2 regions of the Vibrio rotiferianus genome follow, and region 1 is predicted to be linked to the other one. Evidence: predicted binding sites of a transcription regulator. Region 1 holds the regulator's gene; the other holds the start of a gene.

Evidence for each region. Region 1 encodes CRP, which controls carbon source genes, mostly activating them, when cyclic AMP is high. Its sites were predicted from a motif close to TGTGANNNNNNTCACA; they were not measured.
Region 2: the regulator CRP is predicted to act here: its motif matches at 3,557-3,572, upstream of BSZ04_RS03380 (glycogen/starch/alpha-glucan phosphorylase).

Annotation. Positions count from the first base shown of each region.
Region 1 is NZ_CP018312.1:101,353-106,443, reverse strand. It holds gene BSZ04_RS09505 (phosphoribulokinase) at 1-226, shown strand, start outside; gene crp (cAMP-activated global transcriptional regulator CRP) at 466-1,098, shown strand; gene BSZ04_RS09495 (DUF1338 domain-containing protein) at 1,281-2,072, opposite strand; gene astD (succinylglutamate-semialdehyde dehydrogenase) at 2,337-3,794, opposite strand; gene astA (arginine N-succinyltransferase) at 3,823-4,842, opposite strand; gene BSZ04_RS09480 (aspartate aminotransferase family protein) at 4,951-5,091, opposite strand, start outside.
Region 2 is NZ_CP018311.1:709,082-714,172, reverse strand. It holds gene malT (HTH-type transcriptional regulator MalT) at 328-3,036, opposite strand; gene BSZ04_RS03380 (glycogen/starch/alpha-glucan phosphorylase) at 3,707-5,091, shown strand, end outside.

The DNA of each region.
Region 1 (5,091 bases):
CCCACTTAACGCGAAAGGCATCCCGAGTTTGGATGAGAGTTTCGTGGTGATCCGCCTACGCGGAATCAAGAATGTCGACTTCCCGTATTTGCTGGCGATGATTGATGGATCATTCATGTCTCGTCATAACACCATTGTGGTGCCGGGCGGTAAGATGAGCTTTGCAATGGAGCTCATAGTGAGGCCGATTCTGCAGCAACTCATCGAAACTGGGAAAATTGGTTAAAAACCTCGTTAATTGAGTGTTTACTTTTCATACCGTGATCATGTGCACAGTTTTGCTTACAAAATCTCAATCATGGCACGATTAAAATCAAGAAATCGTTTCCGAAAAAGGATACTATTTCTAACCGAAACACAAGAGAGCTTGCAGCATATAAAAAGTGCTCTTATTCTAGTAAGCCAATTCAGGCTTAGCTAAAATATGGATAGCGCAAGCGTACCCTGCAGAGGAAGTGAGATATTATGGTTCTAGGTAAACCTCAAACCGACCCAACATTAGAGTGGTTTCTTTCACACTGTCATATTCATAAGTACCCATCAAAGAGCACGCTAATTCACGCGGGCGAAAAAGCAGAGACTTTGTACTACATCGTTAAAGGTTCTGTTGCGGTTCTTATCAAAGACGAAGAAGGTAAGGAAATGATCCTTTCTTACCTAAACCAAGGCGACTTCATTGGTGAGCTTGGTCTATTCGAAGAAGACCAAGAGCGTACAGCTTGGGTTCGCGCTAAATCTCCTTGTGAAGTGGCAGAGATTTCTTTCAAGAAATTCCGTCAACTTATCCAAGTTAACCCAGACATCCTAATGCGCCTTTCTGCGCAAATGGCTCGTCGTCTACAAGTTACTAGCCAAAAAGTGGGTGACCTAGCGTTCCTAGACGTAACTGGTCGTATCGCTCAGACTCTTCTGAACCTTGCTAAACAGCCAGATGCGATGACGCACCCAGACGGCATGCAAATCAAGATCACTCGTCAAGAAATCGGTCAAATCGTTGGCTGTTCTCGTGAGACAGTAGGTCGTATCTTGAAGATGCTAGAAGAGCAGAACCTAATTTCTGCGCACGGTAAGACTATCGTTGTTTACGGGACTCGTTAATCTCGATTAACGTTTAAAAAATTTAAAAGCCACCAAATGTAAGTTTGGTGGCTTTTTCTTTTTTGGGAGTTAGACATTGAGAGTCGAGAGCATTGCACTTCACAACGGACTTCATCCTTTGAGATGAAGCCCTCTCAGATTCCAAGTAAAAACCCTCTCAAAGCGCTCTCGCCTCATATCTATTAACCGTTGGTACTCTCGAAGATCTTATCTGCCGATGCTGCCACAAACCCTGGGTACAACTCACCGTTATCCATTGGGTAGCGTTTAGCAAACTCATAGAAGCCACCAGGAATCACCTCAACGCCTTCAGCAAAGGTCACTGGCACTTTGTCTGCCATGGTCGACGATTGCTCTAGTAGCACCTCTGGCGTGCCTTTTACTTCACCGCCATTCTCGTTAATAGTGAAACCAGCTGTGCGTAGGTGGTCGTTTACCTGCTTCACTTCTTGGTGCTGATTGAGCTGATTCACACTCACTGTGAAGTGGTTAGCTCCGTAACCGTGCGCAGCAAGCCAAGAAGCGTACTCACTCTCTTTCGCTAAGATTTGGAAGTCAGCATAGCTAAGGTCCCACAAACGTCCGCCGTACAAGAAGTCACTGCCTGTCAGTTTAGAAGCATCAACCTGCTCTACCAGTTTATGAACGATGGCTTGTAGCTCTGGTGAGCACTCATCCACTTTCAATTCACTGATGAAGACTTTTGGCTGCTTCGGATCTGGGTGCTCAAAATGTTTTGCCACCAGCTTTTTGCTTTCAAATACGTAATCACCACAGGCTTTATAACCCACTGCCAAGAATGGCTTCGCCAGCGTTTCAATGCCTAGGGGAGCGACATTAAACGTACGTAGCGCAATATGGTCATTAATCAGAGGCTCATCTTCTTGAAGCAGTTGATGAACTTTAGCAGCAGAAGGACAAAGACGTTGAATGTAGTCTTGCCATAGCGATTCAAATAACACATCGGGCGTCATAACGACTCCTTGTTATGAAATGTAGAGTTAGGGGTAAGAGGAAGTTGACCACTCGTTCACAGCCCTAAAGCTGTCCAGAATCACGAACGAGCGGTCATCAACCTGTGACGGTATGTGCGGCATAAGTGCCAGTCAGTCAACACGCGCTGGAGAGTCTTTAGCTCGCCTTTGGCGTTTGCCAGCGCGCTTACCGAAATCCTAACTTGGTAAATAGCTCTGGCAGGTAGAAGCGGCGATACTTTGTCACCGCTTCGTATTTCTCTATTACAGGCTTACACCTGGGCTCAATGTTGCAGGCAAGACCGTCTCTTGTCCCTCCATTGATGCCATTGGGTACGCACAGTAGTCTGCTGCGTAGTAAGCACTAGGGCGTAGGTTACCCGACGCACCCGGACCACCAAATGGCGCATCACCGCTTGCACCTGTTAACTGACGGTTGCGGTTCACGATGCCGGCACGAATGTGGTCAACAAAGTATTCCCACTCTTGGTCGTCGGTTGAGACCAGACCTGCCGATAGACCAAAGCGCGTATCGTTCGCCAGCTCTACCGCTTTCTCTAGCCCTTCGTAGCGCACGACTTGCAGAAGTGGACCGAAGTACTCTTCATCTGGCAACTCAGCAATGTTCGTCACATCGATGATACCCGGAGAAACAAACGCCGCCTCACCCGCTTTCGCTTCGATCAAGCTTTCACCACCAAGTGCTTGCAAGTTCGCTTGTGCATCGAGAATAAACTTGGCTGCCGCAAGCGAAATTTGCGGTCCCATGAATGGCGCAGGCTCTGCAAATGGTTGGTCTACGCGAATATTGCGTGTCGCTTCCACCAGCTTAGTAATCACTGCATCACCCTTGTCGCCAAATGGAATGTACAGACGACGAGCACAGGTACAGCGTTGCCCTGCGCTGATAAAGGCAGATTGGATGATGGTGTAAACCGTTGCGTCTAGGTCGCCGTAGTTATCCGAGATAACCATCGGGTTGTTGCCACCCATTTCAAGCGCCAGCATCTTACCCGGCTGACCAGCAAATTGACGATGCAGAACATGACCTGTGTTTGCACTACCAGTAAACAGCACGCCATCAATGCCTTTCGCATCAGCCAGCGCAATACCAGTCTCTTTCGCGCCTTGAACTAGGTTAATCACACCTTTTGGTAGACCAACCTCTTCCCACAACTTCATAGCGAGTTCACCCGTCCATGGCGTTTGCTCAGACGGTTTGAAGACCACGGTGTTACCTGCCAGTAGTGCTGGCACGATGTGACCATTTGGTAAGTGCCCCGGGAAGTTGTAAGGACCGAAGACCGCCATTACACCCAATGGGCGATGACGCAATACAATTTGGTTGCCTGCAGCTTCACGCGTCGCTTCACCAGTACGGTCGTGGTAAGCACGAATAGAGATCGCGATTTTACCCGCCATCGCTGCCGCTTCAGTGCGCGTTTCCCAAATCGGCTTGCCGGTTTCTTTAGCAATCACTTCAGCGATTTTTTCGCTGTTCTCTTTTACTTTCTCTGCAAAAGCCAACACGATCGCTTCACGCTCTGCAAATGGGCGCTTCTTCCAATCAACGAACGCTTCACGCGCCGCAGATACCGCTTGGTTAACCTGCTCTGCTGTCGCGCCGTTACCTTGCCAGATCACTTCTTGGTTGTAAGGCGACAGAGACGTAAATGCTTCACCCTGACCTTGTACCCATTCACCTGCAATCCAATGTGTCATTGTTTCTATCCTTAAATTCTGTCGTCAGTTACTGCGGAAGAAGGCGAACAAAATCTCCTTCCTCAACCAAGAGTGCATCCGCCAATTCTGGGGCTAGCACTACGCTTTGCGTTTCTGCGTCATACGCCGCTTTCGCTGCCGCAGCGCGGAAGTTCTCGAATGATGAGTTACACATCAAGAAATCTTGTGTGCTGGTATGCTCCGAGATTTTGACTTGTGCGCGGAATGAGTGGCGTACCGATTCGATATTGCGTAGGTCACACTCCACCGTTGGACCACCATCGAAGATGTCGACGTAACCACGGTTGGTGAAGCCTTCGTTCTCTAGTAGCTTCAAAGCAGGGCGCGTGTTGTCATGCACTTGACCAATCACGGCTTGCGCTTCTGGGCTCAGCAGGTTGATGTATATTGGCAACTTCGGCATCAAGTCAGCGATAAAGCCTTTCTTGCCGATACCCGTTAGGTAATCTGCCAGAGTGAAATCGATAGAGAAGAAATGCTCTTGAAGCCACTGCCAGAATGGTGAGTTACCGTTCTCATCTGACACGCCACGCATTTCAGCAAAGATGGTTTCCGAGAAACGCTCTGGGTGCTCTGCCATCATTAAGAAACGACACTTGGACATCAGACGCCCATTCAAGCCACCACGGAATTTCTCACGTAGGAACAAGGTGCAGATTTCGCTGTTACCCGTGTAGTTATTACCAAACGTCAGCAGCTTAACCACGTTATTTACGCCAAGCTTTGGTGACGAGTGCACCACTTTACTAATGTGGTAAGAATAAAAAGGCACATCCCAGCCGATTGAAGCTTCGATACCTGTGGTGCCTGCGACTTCTCCAGTTTCAGATTCAAAGCCCACCATTAGGTAGCCTTCATCACCGGCTTCCTTCACGTCAGGTTTGCCAAAACTGTATTCTGAGTGTTTGATTCGATTGGTTAACAGTTCTTCGTTAACCGGTAGAGATGTAAATCCATGACCTGACTCAACCGCACACGTGTGCAGCGCGTCATAATCCGACATTGCGATAGGGCGAACTACTAGCATCAATACTCCCTCCAGATGCAAGAAGATCCTAACTATATTGTAGGAACAATACCCCCATCAGAGATCCTTGATGGGGGTTTCTAGGTTGACGATAAACGGAGATCGCGCTTAAACCAGCGTTGCGATCGCTTTATCCAGCTTAGCCAAACCTTCTTCGATTTCTTGTTGTGTGATAACGAGTGATGGTGTGAAACGTACGACATTGGCACCCGCAACCAATACCATGAGACCTTGCTTACCTGCAGCAAC
Region 2 (5,091 bases), on a different replicon from region 1:
CGACCTTATACCCAAAAATAGCACTTCAAAAGTTGGCACGCTTAATGCATAATACTTTTCGACCCTTCTTAAGCCGAGGGTCACCTAGCCAACTGACGTTGTTAGTGAATAAAATTTGTTCACAATATATATAAGCCAATCGCACTAATTGCGGTTGGCTATTTTTTTGCCTGTTGTATCCCTAGTCATCTTGAGGTTACTTGGGTATATATGTACAACGTTTCTTACGTGCTTTGCAATTTGCACTTTTCAAAGATTATTGAGTAATAAAAAAGGGCTGACGCATTACGCCAACCCTTATGTTTACGCTTTATTTAATCCGCTAAATCAGTAACCCATTAGTTGCAACAAGTTCTCAGCTGTCACGATTGCTTCCTTACGGTTGGCAATATTTAGCTTTTGGTACAAGTTGCGAATGTGAGTCTTGATAGTCGTGCCAGCGACATCAAGTTCTTGTGCGATTTGCTCATTACTAAACCCTGAGTAAATCAGGCCAAGTACCTGCCATTCACGTTGAGTCAGTGGGCTCGTACGGACCAACTCTGGTACGTTCGGGTGGTTCACCAGTTTCTCAATAAAGTCTTCATCAAAGTGAATCGAGCGACTGCGCTGGTTTGAAGAAATGTCTTTCATCAATTGCTGAGCGCGATGGCGTTCTAGATCGCCTAGCTCATGACGTAGGCTGAGCTTTTCAAGTAGACCACCAATGGTTGCGCCATCAATGAGGAAATTACCCACCATGCCTGTTTGATTGGTCATGACTAACGCTTCTTTAAGTAGCGTTTTTGCTTTCTCTTCATCTTTTTGCTTAGCCGCCAAAACTGCGTCAACCACTAAGTTGCGATTAGTGTCTGTGATCAAGTTTGCTCGAGATGCTTCGCTTTGTAGGAAATCAAGCGCTTGTCGAGCGTCATCATACTGGCCTAAATTGATATGGGCACGAACGATGTTTCGCCACTGGAGTTGAGAGAAATGGTTGCATGCGGACTCTGGTTTCACTGCCGAGTTTAACCATTCTTGAATTGCTTCAGTGTTCCCACGTGCTTGCCAGAACAAAATCAGAGATAACGAGGCGTTTGCCATCCAATCTACGTGATAAGTCGATTGTTTCATCAAATGCTGCATGTGCTCGATGAACTTGCCTGCCTTATCCAGTTCACCACGGCCAATAGCGATTCGTGCCAGCATTGAGTAACTGTGTAAGTGCTTACTCGGTGAATGGCTTTCTAGAATTTGTAGGCCTTTGTAAGCGCACTCTTCGGCTTCATCTAGGCGGTTCCAGCACCACAGCACTTGTGCTCGGATACGAAGTAAGAACTCATGCAAAGGAACATGTTGCAGTTGTTGATCTTCAATCAAGCGGAAACCTGAGTCTTGCAATTCAAATGCAGCTTGAACATAGCCTTGAGCAATTAAGATTTCGCTTTGTTGCAGAATAGCCCAAAGTGCTTGATGGTAAACTTGATATTGACGCGCCAGCTTTTCTGTTTGCTGCATCATAGGTAAAGCACGGTCGAGTTTACCGAGCACGTGGTTTACTTCACCCACGACTGAAGTTGCAACAATGCGGCTACGATAGACTGTGTGGTCTAACTGACTTAATGCCAATTCTGCGAGTTCAAGCGCATGTTCTGGTTGGTTGCTGTTAATGGCAACTTGAGCAAGTAGCGCGTTGGCTTGTCCTTGATAATGAATATCCAGTTCAATGTCGCGTTTACTGTGCTCTTCTTCTGCTTCCGCTAGTAGCTGACCGACTTGATTGTAACGGTGCTGACTTTGTGCCAACCACGCTCTTAGCATGGTGAGTTTAGGGTGACTGAATAGCAGGTCGCTATCTAGTTGATTAATGGCTGACTCTAGCGTGCTTAGCTCACCTTGGTTAAACATCTTCCAGCCAAACTCGTTAAGAATTTCGACAACGAGATCTTTGTCGTTCGATTTTTGAGCATGATGAATCGCTTGGTGAGGCGCTTTCTGTTGCAGCCACGCGACGGCAGCATTGCGGTGAAGATCTTTTTCTTGTTGAGGAATGCGAGCTAAACGTTCGTGAGATAAGAATTCTGCAAACAAGTTATGGAAACGGAACCAATTATGCTCGCCTTCGAGTGGGTAGATAAATAAGCCGTAACGGTTTAATGACTCGATCATCCCCAGCGCATCTTCACGTTGTGTTAGGGCAAACACTAGTCCGTCGTTGAAGTGATCAAGGACAGATACTTGCATTAAGAAATGACGCGTTTCTGAATCTAGCAAGTCGAATACTTCTTCAACGAGGTAATCCCATAAGTGGGCATGGTTAAACTGAGACACTGATTCGACTGTTTGCGCCAGCGTGCGATTTTGGTGCTGGGCTTGGAGGGCAATCAATTGAAGTGCTGAAGGCCACCCCTCTACATAGGTACGTAGGTTATTTGCGGTGTCCTCATCAATCCCGTCCTCGATTCGTTGATTGAAGAAGCGAGTGGTCTCTTCGATATCGAACGCCAGCATTTCATTGCCAATTTCGATCATCAGGTCGCGAACACGTAAGTTTGCGGTACCCAAAGGAGGATTTGCGCGACTGGTTACGACGACAGTAAGGTTATCTGGCATGTGCTTGAGGAAGAATCGCATGGACTCGTGGACTTCATCATTAGTGATTAGGTGATAGTCATCCAAAACGATGTAGCATTCTTGTTGGAAATCGGCCATTTCAGCGAAAACTTCACTGTATAAAGAGCGCAATGATGAAAACTGGCGCTTCTCCGCCAGTTTCTGAGAGTTCGAGCAGTTGTGATTAGTTGCTTTATTCAGTGCTTGCAAAAGGTAATTGACGAAACGAAAACCATCATTATCACTGTCATCTATGCTGTACCAGCCAACATTTGGCTTATCTGATAGCCACTGAGCAGCCATAGTGGTTTTTCCGTAACCTGCTGGTGAACGAAATAAAACCAGCTTATAAAAGGGCGCTTGTTGTAGTAGGTCCAATACTCTTGGGCGAACAATGGCATTATGCAATCGTCCTGGGCGAGTAAGTTTAGAAGGGATCCACATTTTATATGTCCTTTGTTTATGCGTATCTAGCAATCAATCCGTTTTTACTTTTTATTGCCACAAGGTGCCTATTCATCTCGTGGATGCAGCACGACTAAAAATGTGGCTAGAGATCACTTAGGTACATGAGCTAGCGAAAAATAATTCTTAAACGAACGTAAACGGGCAGCGTTGGTTAATATTTATACTACTTTCCTATGTGTTGTGGATGTTACGACATCCGAAATGTCTCTTACTTTGATCCACTTCCTAATTCTCAAGAGTTGATGCAATTGCCACCAACTACGCCCTTAATTTGTGATTTAGCTCACTTTAAAATCGAATGTAGTGAACGTGTATAGGCACAGTTGCGCACATATTAAAGGAAGTTTGGTTTTATTCGCTGTTTTTGTGTGATCGAATAGACAGTTTTTACAACAAGCAAAAATGGCGTAATAAATATCGTCACTTTGAAAAAGTAATCTAAATAACGATGTGATGTGATCCTAATCACTAAGAACTCGTTAAATGAGCCTTGTGTTGAGAGTTGGATCACTAACTTCGCAATGGTCCCCTCTCTACGCCCTGCTTCCTACTCCCGTTAAGGAGGAGAAATAGGAGGATGTTTATTCACAGGGGGAAATGCAGGATGTATGGCAGATGAATTAATACAAGACGTGAGAATTTCTTAATGAAACCTACTCAACAGAAAAAATTTGACAAGAAGTCGTTCCAAGAAAGCGTAAAGAAACACCTATCAGTGACTTACGCACACACTATTGAAAACGCAGACAGCCGCGCATGGTACCTAGCAATGGGTCGTGCATTGGCTGAATTCACTACTTGTGATTTGCTTGCTACTGAAGCTGACCCTCGCATCCAAAAAGCGAAAAGCGTTAACTACCTTTCACTAGAATTCCTTATCGGTCGTTTGACTGGTAACAACCTAATCAGCATGGGTCTTTACGAAGAGATCACTGAAGCAATGGCTGAACTAGGTCACAACCTAACAGACCTTTTAGAAGAAGAACGCGACCCATCATTGGGTAACGGCGGTCTTGGTCGTCTAGCAGCATGTTTCATGGATTCATGTGCCGCTCAAGAATTCCCAACAGTAGGTTACGGCCTGCACTACGAATACGGTCTGTTTAAACAGTCGTTCAAAGATGGTCGTCAACAAGAAGCACCAGACGCATGGCGCGGTGTAGAAGGCTACCCATGGGAAGTGGCTCGTCCAGAACTTGCGCAAGAAATCGGCTTCTACGGTCACGTTGAAGTGGTAAACGAGAACGGTAAAGAAGTTCGTAAATGGGTTCCTGGCATGTCTGTAAAAGCAATGCCTTGGGATCTGCCTATCGTAGGTTACGAATCAGACACGGTTTACCCTCTACGTCTTTGGGAATGTCAGGCTATCGCACCATTCTCACTAGAAAGCTTTAACAATGGTGACTACTTCGAAGCTCAGCACGCGCTGATCGACGCTGGTAACATCACTAAAGTGCTTTACCCGAACGATAACCACGAGAAAGGTAAAACACTACGTCTAATGCAACAGTACTTCCACTCAGCAGCGTCTGTACGCGATATTCTACGTCGCCACGAAGCAGCAGGTTACTCGCTAGCGGATCTACCTAAGCAAGAGACTATCCAGCTTAACGATACGCACCCAACTATCGCTATCCCTGAGCTAATGCGCATCCTAGTAGACGAGAAAGGTCTAACTTGGGAAGCGGCATGGGAAATCAGTGCAAACACGTTCGCTTACACGAACCACACACTACTTCCAGAAGCTTTAGAGACTTGGTCTGAGTCGCTAATTCAGCGTCTACTTCCACGTCACATGGAAATCATTTTTGAAATCAACCACCGCTTCCTACAAGAAGTTCGTAAGATGTGGCCTGGTGACGGTGAGAAGCAAGCTAAGCTTTCTATCATCCAAGAAGGTTTCCACCGCATGGTTCGCATGGCTAACCTATGTGTAATCGGTTCTTACGCAGTTAACGGCGTAGCAGCACTTCACTCTGAGCTAGTTAAGAAAGACCTATTCCCAGAGTTCCACGAGATGTACCCAACTCG